DNA from 2 places in the Stenotrophomonas sp. AB1(2024) genome. Region 1 is predicted to be linked to the other one. Evidence: riboswitches for the same ligand, from Rfam matches in the RefSeq annotation. Region 1 holds a riboswitch; the other holds the start of a gene.

Region 1 (5,887 bases):
CGGAGCAGGGGCGACCAGCGTGGCCGCCCCTCGCGCGCACGTCAATCGCCGTTGGGCACCTCATTGTCCTGCCCGTAATACAACAGCCCGATCTTGATCCGCTCACGCTGGTTCTCACGGCGGTGCCGGTTGGCGTCGCGCAGCGAGTACACGCAGCCGCAGTACTCCTGCTGGTAGAACTGCTCGCGCTTGCTGATCTCCACCATGCGCGCCGCGCCGCCGCCCTTGCGCCAGTTGTAATCCCAGTACTGGATGCCAGGGTAGTGGGCCGCCGCCCGATGGCCGCAGTCGTTGATCTGGTTCATGTCCTTCCAGCGCGATATCCCCAGCGAACTACTGATCACCGGGAAGCCGTGCTCATGCGCGTACAGCGCGGTACGCACGAAGCGCATGTCGAAGCACATCGTGCAGCGGATGCCGCGCTCGGGTTCGTTCTCCATGCCACGCGCACGTGCGAACCAGTTGTCGGTGTCGTAGTCGGCATCGACGAAGGGCACGCCGTGCTGTTCGGCGAAGCGGATGTTCTCCTGCTTGCGCAGCTCGTACTCACGCGCCGGGTGGATGTTGGGGTTGTAGAAGAAGATCGTGTAGTCGATCCCTGAGGCGGTAATGGCCTCCATCACCTCGCCCGAGCAGGGCGCGCAGCACGAGTGCAGCAGCAGCTTGTCGTGGCCGCTGGGCAGGGCGAGGGTGGGGCGGATGAAATCGGTCATGCGAAAGTCCATCGACCCAGCTGCCGGCAACGGCGGCAGCGGGGTCTTCATGCAACAGGGGAAAGGTCAGGCGGCGTTGGCGTCGGCGGACTCATCGCGCAACTGGCGCGCGGCAGCCACCAGCGCTTCCAGCGCGGCCCGGGTCTCCGGCCAGCCACGGGTCTTGAGCCCACAGTCCGGGTTCACCCAGATCTGCTCCGGGCGGAGCACTTCGGCCGCCTTGCGCAGCAGCGCCAACATTTCCTCCTTGTCCGGCACGCGCGGCGAATGGATGTCGTACACGCCCGGCCCGATCTCGTTGGGGTACTGGAAGCGCACGAAGGCATCCAGCAACTCCATGCGCGAGCGTGAGGTCTCGATCGAGATCACATCCGCGTCCATCGCCGCCACCGAGTGGATGATGTCGTTGAACTCGGAATAGCACATGTGGGTGTGGATCTGGGTGGCATCACGCACGCCGCTGGCGCTGATCCGGAACGCTTCCACCGCCCAGTCCAGATACTCGCGCCATTGCGCCCGACGCAGCGGAAGGCCTTCGCGGATGGCCGGCTCGTCGATCTGGATCACGCCGATGCCGGCCGCTTCCAGGTCCAGCACCTCATCGCGCAGGGCAAGGGCAATCTGCCGGCAGGTATCGGCGCGCGCCTGGTCATCACGCACGAACGACCACTGCAGCACCGTCACCGGCCCGGTCAGCATGCCCTTCATCGGCCGGTCGGTCAGCGACTGCGCGTACTGCGACCAGCGCACCGTCATCGGCTGCGGGCGGCTCACATCGCCGAAGATCACCGGCGGCTTCACGCAGCGCGAGCCGTAGCTCTGCACCCAGCCGTTCTTGGTGAAGGCAAACCCCTCCAGCTGCTCGCCGAAGTACTCCACCATGTCGTTGCGCTCGAACTCGCCGTGCACCAGCACGTCCAGCCCGATCTGTTCCTGGATGCGCACGCAGTGCTCGGTCTGGCTGGCCAGGAACGCATCGTAATCCGCGTCGGGCAGGGTGCCGGACTTGTTGCGCGCGCGGGCCTCGCGCACCTCCAGCGTCTGCGGGAAGGACCCAATCGTGGTGGTGGGGAAGCGCGGCAGCTTCAGCGCGGCCGCCTGGGCCGGATGGCGCTGCGGATAGCGGCTGTGGCGCTGTGCATCGGCCGGGGTCAATGCGGCCAGGCGCGCGGCCACGGCGGGGTTGTGCACACGCGGCGAGCGCTTGCGTGACGCGATGCGCTCGCGAGACTGTTCCAGCGCAGCTTCGGCGCTTGCCGGGGCATCGATCGCGTCGGCCAGCACGCGCAGCTCTTCCAGCTTCTGCTTGGAGAACGCCAGCCAGCCACGCAGTTCGTCGTCCAGCTTCTTCTCATGCGCCAGGTCCACCGGGCTGTGCAGCAGCGAACACGACGGCGCCAGCCACAGGCAGTCGCTGCCCAGCTGGCCATGCGCATAGCGGGCCAGCACCAGCGCGTTGTCCAGGTGGGTGCGCCAGATGTTGCGGCCGTTGACCAGGCCGGCCGAGAGCACGCGTCCGGCGGGCAGGGCCTTGATCACGGCATCGAGCTGCTCCGGTGCGCGCACGAGGTCCACGTGCAGGCCGTCGACCGGCAGCGAAGCGGCCAGCGCCAGGTTGTCGTCCAGTGCGCCGAAGTAGGTGGCTACCAGCACCTTGGGGCGGGCAGCCTTTGCCAGCACCGCATACGCATGCGTGAAGGCGGCGCGGGCTTCAGGGCCCAGGTCCTGCACCAATGCCGGCTCATCCAGCTGCACCCACTGCGCGCCGGCCGCATGCAGTTGGCCCAGCAGCTGCACGTACACCGGCAGCAGGGCGTCGAGCAGGTCCAGCGCTGGGCTGCCGTCGGTGGTCTTGGACAGCAGCAGGAAGGTCACCGGGCCAATCAGCACCGGGCGGGTTTCAATCCCCAGCGCCTTGGCCTGGCGGTACTCGGCCAGCGGCTTGTCGCCGCGCAGCGCGAAGCCCTGGCCGGCCTGCAGCTCGGGCACCAGGTAGTGGTAGTTGGTGTCGAACCATTTGGTCATTTCCAGCGCGTGCAGGTCGAACCCATCGCGCTGCAGCCCGCGTGCCATCGCGAAGTAGCCGGCCAACGGATCGGCATCGGCCAGCGCGCGGTAGCGGGCGGGAATGGCATCGAACAGGAAGGCGGCGTCCAGCACCTGGTCGTACAGGCTGAAGTCGTTGCTGGGCGGCACATCCACGCCGGCGTCGCGCTGCAGCTGCCAGTGCGTGGCGCGCAGGCTGGCTGCAGTGTCCTGCAGCGATTCAGCGCTGCTCTGGCCGGACCAGAACGCTTCCAGCGCACGCTTGAGCTCGCGCTTGGCGCCGATGCGGGGGAAACCCAGGTTGGTAACAGTGGTCATGGAACGTGTCCTCATTGCGTAGCGGCATTGAGGAACGAAGGAACTGCGCGGCACCCACGCCATTGCTGCCGTGCCCGCCCCGCCAGCGACCTTCGCCCCCGCGGGCGAACCGGATGCCGTGAAGCGGACGCACGGGGGCAGCGCCATGCAGAACGCATGGCGGCAGGCCCCGGCAACCTCCCCGCGGACGTTCCAGGTCAAACAGGGGACGGTCATGTCCCCCGGCCGGGGCCGGTATTCGGGCTGATGGACACGGGCGCATGCGCCCACCTACTTCCTGCCGCTTCCCAGGCGGTCAGGCCCAGTGCTGTTGGCAGGTTTCGTTTCCACTCACCGCTGCGGGGCAGCTCCGGAATGGGTGCGCAAGGCACCGTCACCGGATTCCCGTTTAAACCCATCCCTTCATCTGCATGAAGAGATGGATGCCTTCGGCGAGCACAAGGTAGGCCGAGATGCGGCGGCGGTCAAGAGGACGGCAGCGCGATCAGCGCTCAGGCGGCGGGCTGGTAAGGCTCGATGCGGGCCAGTACGTCGGCCAGCTCGTCGCGCGCCTTGGCCGCGTCGTGGGACATCTGCAGGTTCATCCAGAACCCCTCACTGGTACCGAAGAAACGCGCGAGCCGCAGTGCCGTGTCGGCCGTGATGCCACGACGTCCGGCGATGATCTCGCTGATACGGGTCTGCTTGACGTCGATGGACTTGGCGAGCCGGTATTGGGTCAAACCGAACGGGGTAAGGAATTCTTCCTGCAGGATCTCACCAGGGTGCGGGTAGGGGATGGAACGCATGGCGGCAGTCCTCAGTGGTAATCGCAGATTTCAACGTCGGCAGGGCCGCGCGCTGTCCAGGTGAAGCAGATCCGGTACTGATCATTCAACAACCCTTGGAGAACGATGCTACCGCACAACGATACTATCGTAAAGCGGTACTATCGAGGCTGTTGCTGGGCTGTTCGAATACCCAGCGAACAGACGGATGCTCGCCGTTCTCTGGAGCCCCCGTCAGCAAACGGCATCTCGGATCCGCATCGCCCGAAACGGCAACTGCGGCGCGGTTCTCAGGCCCTGAGAAGGTCGTGGGCGATACTGTGCCCCTGGCGTGGGACCGAGGACGGCAACGTGGCGGACAAGTACTGCGATCTGGTCATGAAAGGCGGCATCACCAGCGGCATCGTGTATCCCAATGCGGTGCTGTCGCTGGCCCGCGAGTACCGTTTCAAGAACATCGGCGGCACCTCGGCCGGGGCGATTGCCGCAGCGGTGGCTGCCGCGGCCGCGCTGGGCGACCGGCGTTGCCGGGCGGGCGAGCCACTGGGACCGCAGGCGGGGTTTGCCGGGCTGGCCGATGTCTCCACCCAGTTGTCGCGGCGCGGCTTCATCTACAGCCTGTTCCAGCCCGCCTACGGCGCCCGCACCGCCTACCGGCTGCTGGTGATGCTGACCGGCAAGGCCGGGTTGCCGCGCAAGGTCCTGTGCCTGCTGGCGGCGGTGTTCGCCATTGCGCCGCTGGAACTATTGGCCGCGCTGGCGGCGCTGCTGGGGATCGGCTGGCTTGCGGCGGGGGTGGATGGCATGTGGGCCACGCTGCTGCCCTCGCTGCTGTGTGCGTATGGGGCCGGGGTGCTGGCGTCTGCGTTGCGCGTGGCCCGCGTGGCGCGGCGCAACCTGCTGGGACTATGCTCGGGGGCCACGCAGACCGACGCTGGCAATCCCGCCCTGACCGACTGGCTGCACACCCAGCTGCAGGCGCTGTCGGGCAAGCCGCTGGACCAGCCGCTGACCTTCGCCGACCTGCACAACGCACCGCGTTACAGCGGTGAACCCGCCGGCGTGCATGCAATCAGCCTGCAGATGATCACCACCTGCGTGTCGCATACCGAACCGCGCACGCTGCCGTTCAGCGCTTCGCAGTTCTGGTTCCGGCGCGACCAGTTCGAGCAGCTGTTCCCGGCCAGCGTGATGGCGTGGCTGCTGGCCCGTGCAGGCGCGCCGCACCAGGTGGACGGCGTGGACTATTACCGCCTGCCCGAAGGCGATCAGTTGCCGGTGCTGGTGGGCACCCGGATGAGCCTGAGTTTTCCGCTGCTGATCAGTGCGGTGCCACTGCACGAGCCGGCCCGGCGCGAACGCCGTTGCGAACCGGTGGCCGATGCCGCGCCCCCGCACGACAACCGCAACGTGGCCGACAGCATGGAAGGCCTCACCAGTGGCGGCCACGGCTGCGGCCCGGTGATCACCGCGTTCCGGGTATGCTGGTTCTCCGATGGGGGGATCAGCAGCAACTTCCCCATCCATCTGTTCGACGCGGCGCTGCCGCGCTGGCCGACCTTCGGCATCGACCTCGTCTATCCGCACCCGGCCGAGCCGCTGCGCGCGTCACCGGACTCGCCCGGTGCCATCAATGCGGCCGTGTTCCTGCCCACCGAGAACCGGCATGGCTGGCAACGCAGCTACCAGTCCATTGCGCGGCCGCTGGCGGCGGCGGAGATGTCCGGTTTCCTGTTCTCCATCGTGTCCACCATGCAGAACTGGCGCGATGTGCTGCAGGCGCGTGCTCCCGGCTACCGCGACCGCATCGTGCATGTATCGCTGCAGGGCGACGAAGGCGGCATGAACCTGGATATGCCGCAGGCCGTGCTCAGTCGTATCGCCGCCAAGGGCAGCGTGGCGGGCGAACGCTTCTGCGATTTCTCGTTCGCCAACCATTACTGGATCCGCTGGCGCAACCTCGCCTCGGCTTACCAGCGCTATACGCTGGAGGTCGCGCGAACCGATGATCCGGCGCAGCGCGTGAACGCCTGGCAGGGCGCC
Region 2 (5,887 bases), 840 kb from region 1:
AGCTGCACGCCCGGGGCGACTTCCAGCGTGCCGGCACCGCCCACCATCAGGAAACGCGGCACGCCGGCCTGGCGCGCGGCCTTGACCAGCTCGGCGGTGACGGTGGTGATGGTGGCCGGGTCATCGCCCGGGCGCGGGCCGAACGCGCTGGCCAGTACATCGTGGCCGGCGGTCACGGCGGCGAGGGCGTCGGTGTCGTCGAGCGCGGCGACGGCCAGTTGGGCGCCGTCAAGCTCGGTGGGCAGGCCGCTGTCGCGGCGGACGATGGCGGTGACCTGGTGGCCGCGGGCCAGGGCCTGGCGGGTGATTTCACGGCCGATGTTGCCGGTGGCACCGACGAGGGCGATCTTCATGGGGCAAGTTCCGTTGAGGGAGGAAGGCCAGCATATGCGCCTGAAAGCGGACGAAAAACCGCGTATAACGGCCTAATTTGTTGCGCGGATCGATCAAATGGACCGGCTTACGGCGATGCATGTGTTCGTGGAAGTGGCCGAGCGCGGCAGCCTCACCGCCGCGGCGGAGGCCTTGGACATGTCGCGGGCGATGGTGAGCCGCTATCTGGCCGAGGTGGAAACCTGGTTGGGGGCGCGGTTGCTGCACCGGACCACGCGGCGGATCAGCCTGACCGGGCCTGGGGAGGCGGCGCTGCTGCGCTTCCGGCAGATGCTGGCCATTGGTGATGAGCTGCAGGGCGAGGTGGCCAGCGACAATCCCGAGCCGCATGGCCTGCTGCGGGTCACCGCCAGCGTGTCGTTCGGGCAGCTGCACCTGGCGGCGGCGGTGGCCGAGTTCGTGCGGCGGCATCCGTTGACGCGGGTGGAACTGCTGCTGGTGGACCGGGTGGTGAATCTGGTGGAGGAGCGGATGGATGTGGCGGTGCGGATTTCGCGTGCGATCGATCCGAGCCTGATCGCGCGCTGGCTGGCGCCGTGCCGGTCGGTGCTGTGTGCGGCACCTTCGTACCTGGCGGAGCGGGGTAGGCCGGCCAGTGTCGACGGGTTGGCCGGGCACAACTGTCTCACGCACCACTACGTGGGGAAGAGCGTGTGGCAGCTGCAGCGGAACGGGCGCGCGGTTTCGGTGGCGGTGGGCGGCAACATCAGTGCCAACGAGGCGTCGTTGCTGTTGGAGGCGGTGCGTGCGGGTGCGGGTATTGCGATGTTGCCGACGTATCAGATCGCGCCGTTGCTGCGTTCGGGTGAGTTGGTGGAGGTGTTGCCCGAATACCAGGTGGAGGAGATGGGCATCCACGCCGTGTATGCCTCGCGGCGGCAGCTGCCGGCGTTGATGCGGAGCTTCCTGGATTTTCTGGTGGAACGGTTTTCGGGGGAGGAGTTCCTGGCGCGGATCTGACGCGTCGCGATCCTGGTATCGCATCTCTGCGCGGTGCCCGGCTGCACGCAGCCACGCAGGGCGTGGCTCTACAATCGGTGTTCCCCATGTTTAGAAGCGACCCTTGCCTTGTCCTATCCCTACCCGTTGGTGATCTTCGATCTGGACGGCACGCTGGTCGACAGCGCACCGGATATCGCCGAGGCGCTCAACCGTACGCTTGAAGACTGGCAGCTGCCGCGCGTGCCTGAGGCTACGGTGCTGACCTGGATCGGTGATGGCGTTCGACGCCTTGTTGAGCAGGCCTTCAACGCTGCAGGCAGCGACATCGACCTGGCCCGGGTCATGCCCGGTTTCATGCGCCATTACGAAGCCTGCCTGCTGCGCAGCCCGCGGCTGTACGACGGCGTGGTGCCGGCGCTGGAAGCATTGCGCGCGCGCAACGTGGCCCTGGCGATCTGCACCAACAAGCCTGCGGCCATGGTCGCGCCGCTGCTGGCGCACCTGGGGGTGCAGGACTACTTCAAGACGGTGCTGGGCGGCGATTCGCTGCCCGAGCGCAAGCCCAGTGGGGTGCCGCTCCGGCATATCGCGGACGCATTCAACGTGGCGCCGGGCGCTGCGTTGATGGTCGGCGATTCCATCACCGACTACCGCGCCGCGGTGGACGCGGGCATGCCGGTGGCGCTGGTGCGCTATGGGTATCCGCGGGGACTGGACCTGGAGACGGTGGACGCGGTGACGGTGGTGGACGACCTGCGGGCGTTGCCCGGGTTGTAGAGCGGCCGAGCCCGGACCCGGTAGCGCCGGCCGTTGGCCGGCACCTCGCGATGCCGGCCAACGCCGGGTTACTTCGGCTGGTAACGCACGCTCAAGCGGTACTCACGGCCCGGCTGGTTGTACCAGGCCACCGTTTCGTACTGGCGGTCGAACACGTTGCTGACCCGGCCCAGCACCGACCAGTCGCGGTTGATCGCGTACTCCAGGCGCAGGTCCACGGTGCCATAGCCGGCCAGGCGCACGCTGTTGTCGGCATTGTCGTAGCGCTTGCCGGCAGCGAACGCGGTGATACCTGCGCGGAAGCCGCCGAAGCGGCGGTCGATGTCCAGGCGCGCGGTGTCCTGCGCGCGGCGTGCCAGCCAGTTGTCGAACTGGGCGCTGCCGTCGGTACGGTTGCGCGGGTCGGCGTGGCTCAGCTGCGCACTGAAATCAAACCCGGCCACGGCCAGCGAGCCGGTCAGCTCGGCCCCGCGGATACGCGCCTTTTCCACCTGCGTCATCATGAACGTGGTGGCGTCGTAGGTGATCAGGTCATCGATGCGCGTTTCATACACATCCAGGCCCCAGCGCCAGCCGTCGCCCTGCTGGGCGATGCCGACGTTGGCGCTCCTGGATTTCTCCGGATCCAGCCCCGGCACGCCACTCCACGGGTCGTACAGATCGCTGAAGGTCGGTGCCTTGAACGCGGTGCCGTAGCTGGCGTTGAGGCGGAAGCCGCCACCCAGCTCCATGCCCCAGCCGAGGCTGCCGGTGGTGTGGTTGCCGAACTGTTCGTTGTCGTCGTTGCGCACGCTGGCCTGCAGGTGGTGCGCGCCGAAGCGGCCCTGGTACTGCACGAACACGCCGGTGTTGTCGCGGCTGTCAACCAGATAGCCGGCACTGCTGCCGTCCAGGTTGTCCTGGCTCCAGTCCACGCCGGCACTGAGCAGCTGGCCCTCGGCAAGGCCCACGTCGGCCTGCATCGAGGCGCTGTCGCGATGGGTCTGCGCCGCGCCCAGCCAGGTGCTGTCGTTGTAGTTGTCGGACTCGTTGTCGGCGCGGCCGACGTTGGCGGTCAGGGTGAAGCGTTCGCTCGGCGTGTAGCGGACCTTGCCGCCCAGCACCTGCTGCAGCGTTTCCGAATGGTTGTAGTAGCCGTCGTAGTGGTTCTCGCCTTCGGCGCGCAGCGCGGTACCTTCCACGCTCAGCGTGTTGGTCAGCGTGTAGCCGCCGCGCAGGCTCATCGACAGGTTGCGGTAGCCATCGCGGTCGGGCTCATCGGCACCGCACCCGGCAAAGGTGGCCGCATCGCCACGGCAGGAATTGATGCCGTCGGTGTGCTGGTACGCGATATCGGTGCCGAACCAGCCACGCGCGCCGGTACCGCCGAAGCCACCGCTGGCCTCACGCAGGCCGTTGCTGCCGCCGCCCAGCTGCAGGTGTGGGGCGAAGTCGCCGGCGTTGCGGCGGGTGAAGATCTGGATCACGCCGCCGATCGCGTCGGCACCGTACAGGCTGGATTGCGGACCGCGCACGATTTCCACGCGCTCGATCTGCGCCAGCGGCAGGTCCTGCAGCATGGCCAGGCCCAGGTCGCCGGTGTTGATGCGCACGCCATCGACCAGCACCAGGGTGTGGGCCGAATTGGTGCCGCGCAGGAACAGCGAGCTCTGCTTGCCCAGCCCGCCGCTGTTGTTGAGGTTGATGCCGGCGCGGCCGCGCAGCAGGTCCTGCAGCGATGGCGCCTGGCTGCGCTCGATCTCGGCACGGTCGATCACCTGCGCCGGCGAAATGCTGTCCTGCAGGGCGATGGAGGTACGCGTGGCGGTGACCAGCACCTGGTCCAGCGCGGTCGCCTCGTCCTGTGCGGCGGCCAGCAGGGGCAGCGCCGACAGCACGGCGAGGGAAAGGACACGGATCTGCAGCTTCATCGTTGACTCCAAGCACCGCGCACGCCCGCGCGGCTGGGGAAGGGGCGGCGGTCAACGGGAGCACGGGACGGTGGGCGGGCGCACGGCGCCGCTTGCCGCCGCCATGCCCGCCGCATCGCAACCAGTCGTGTTCCAGGCCGGTCTCCGGGCTCGCGGGCCGATGGCGGACCATCGCACCAGGCGCCTTCCCATGCCTGCGCACAGTGGCGTATTGCCTGGCTTCCACGCTTACCGTTGCGGGGGCAGCGCCGGGCTGGCAGCAGGAAGGACCTGTTGCGTCACCGGCTTCCCGTTTCAACCTGCCGGCTTGCGCCGCAGGTCACCTGAAAGTGCGCGCAGTGTAGAGCAAAGCCTGGCCGCCGGCGCAGTGCCGGGCGGGGGCGATGTGGCGTGAGCGGTTAGAATGCGCCTCGCTTTATGACGTGGTTCCCATGAAACAGACGTGGTTGCAGTACCTATGATCCTGGATCTGATCCGGCATGCCGCCACCGGCCGCGACGACCACCTGGATGGGCGTACCGATCCACCGCTGGACGGAGACGGCAGCGACCTGATCTGCGCGCGCTACGCGCACCTGCAATGGGAACGCGTGCTGAGCTCGCCCCGCGCGCGGGCACGGGTCACGGCCGATGCGCTGGCGCTGCCGCGCGGGCTGGAGGTGATCGCCGACGAGGAATGGGAGGAACTGGATTTCGGCGATTGGGACGGTCAGCCGCTGGACGCGCTGCCGATGCAGGCGTTGCAGGCGTTCCACCTGGACCCGCATGCCAACCCGCCGCCGCACGGCGAAAGCTGGGGGCATTTCGAGCGCCGCATTGCGCGTGCGCTGCACCGGCTGCTGGACGAGCCCGAGCCGGTGCCGACCCTGGTGGTCAGCCATGGCGGGCCGCTGCGCATGGTGCTGTCGCAGGTGTGCGGCCTGCCGATGGCGATGTGCTGGGCGCTGCGGATCGACCATGGGACGCGCGTGCGACTGCGCGTGGAGCGCGAAGACGGTGAACTGTGGGGAGAGCTCCTCGAGCTGCAGCAGGCGGTGTAGAGCCACGCCCTGCGTGGCTGCGCGCGGTGCCGGGTTCATGCAGCCACGCAGGGCGTGGCTCTACGTCCGGTCTTCGTTGTCCGATTCGAACGGGGCTTCGTCGCCGTCGTCTTCGCTGACCACCGTGCGGTCATACACCGGCCCCGACGCTGGCGGCGCTTTCTTCAGCGGTTTGTCGGCGATGATCGCTTCATACTCGGCGACCAGTTCGGTGCGGCGTGCTTCAGGCAGTTCCTGCCAGTGGCAGTCCTGCAGCGCACCTTCCAGCGAGTACAGCAGGTTGAGGCTGGGCTTGAAGCCGGCACGGCGTACCTTCACGAACGCGCCCACCGCACCGGCGGCGGTCAGGTCTTCGGCGGTGCGCAGGCCGACCTGGCGCAGCCAGGCGGCGCTCTTGGGGCCGATGTTGCGCAGCTTGGTGCTCATCCCAGTGCCTCGACGAACACCGCCGCGATCGCTTCCAGGCCGGCCTGGTCGTCGGCATCGAAGCGGGCCGGCACCGGGCTGTCCAGGTCGAACACGCCGATCAGCGTGTCGCCCTTGACCAGCGGCACCACCAGTTCCGAACGCGAGGCCGAATCGCAGGCGATGTGGCCGGGGAAGGCGTCCACGTCCTCGATGCGCTGGGTGGCGCGCTGCGAGGCGGCCGCACCGCACACACCCTTGTCCAGCGGAATGCGCACGCAGGCTGGCAGGCCCTGGAACGGCCCCACCACCAGTTCGGTGCCGTCGAAGAAGTAGAAGCCCACCCAGTTCAGCTGCGGCAGGGCGTGGTAGACCAGCGCCGACAGGTTGGCCGCATTGGCGATGCGGTCGCGTTCACCGT

What was found. A riboswitch is a leader RNA that binds a small molecule or an ion and turns the genes downstream of it on or off. The one in region 1 is predicted to bind cobalamin.
Positions count from the first base shown of each region.
Region 2: it holds a riboswitch for cobalamin, as region 1 does, so the genes downstream of both, btuB (TonB-dependent vitamin B12 receptor) here and metE (5-methyltetrahydropteroyltriglutamate--homocysteine S-methyltransferase) in region 1, are expected to answer to the same signal.

Region 1 is NZ_JBBHKO020000001.1:2,255,516-2,261,402, forward strand. It holds gene WIX41_RS10320 (epoxyqueuosine reductase QueH) at 42-713, opposite strand; gene metE (5-methyltetrahydropteroyltriglutamate--homocysteine S-methyltransferase) at 780-3,077, opposite strand; cobalamin riboswitch at 3,290-3,523, opposite strand; gene WIX41_RS10330 (HigA family addiction module antitoxin) at 3,569-3,880, opposite strand; gene WIX41_RS10335 (hypothetical protein) at 4,196-5,887, shown strand, end outside.
Region 2 is NZ_JBBHKO020000001.1:1,418,872-1,424,758, reverse strand. It holds gene WIX41_RS06725 (NAD(P)-dependent oxidoreductase) at 1-353, opposite strand, end outside; gene WIX41_RS06720 (LysR family transcriptional regulator) at 451-1,353, shown strand; gene gph (phosphoglycolate phosphatase) at 1,462-2,112, shown strand; gene btuB (TonB-dependent vitamin B12 receptor) at 2,181-4,022, opposite strand; cobalamin riboswitch at 4,141-4,364, opposite strand; gene WIX41_RS06705 (histidine phosphatase family protein) at 4,480-5,061, shown strand; gene WIX41_RS06700 (TfoX/Sxy family protein) at 5,122-5,487, opposite strand; gene WIX41_RS06695 (GAF domain-containing protein) at 5,484-5,887, opposite strand, start outside.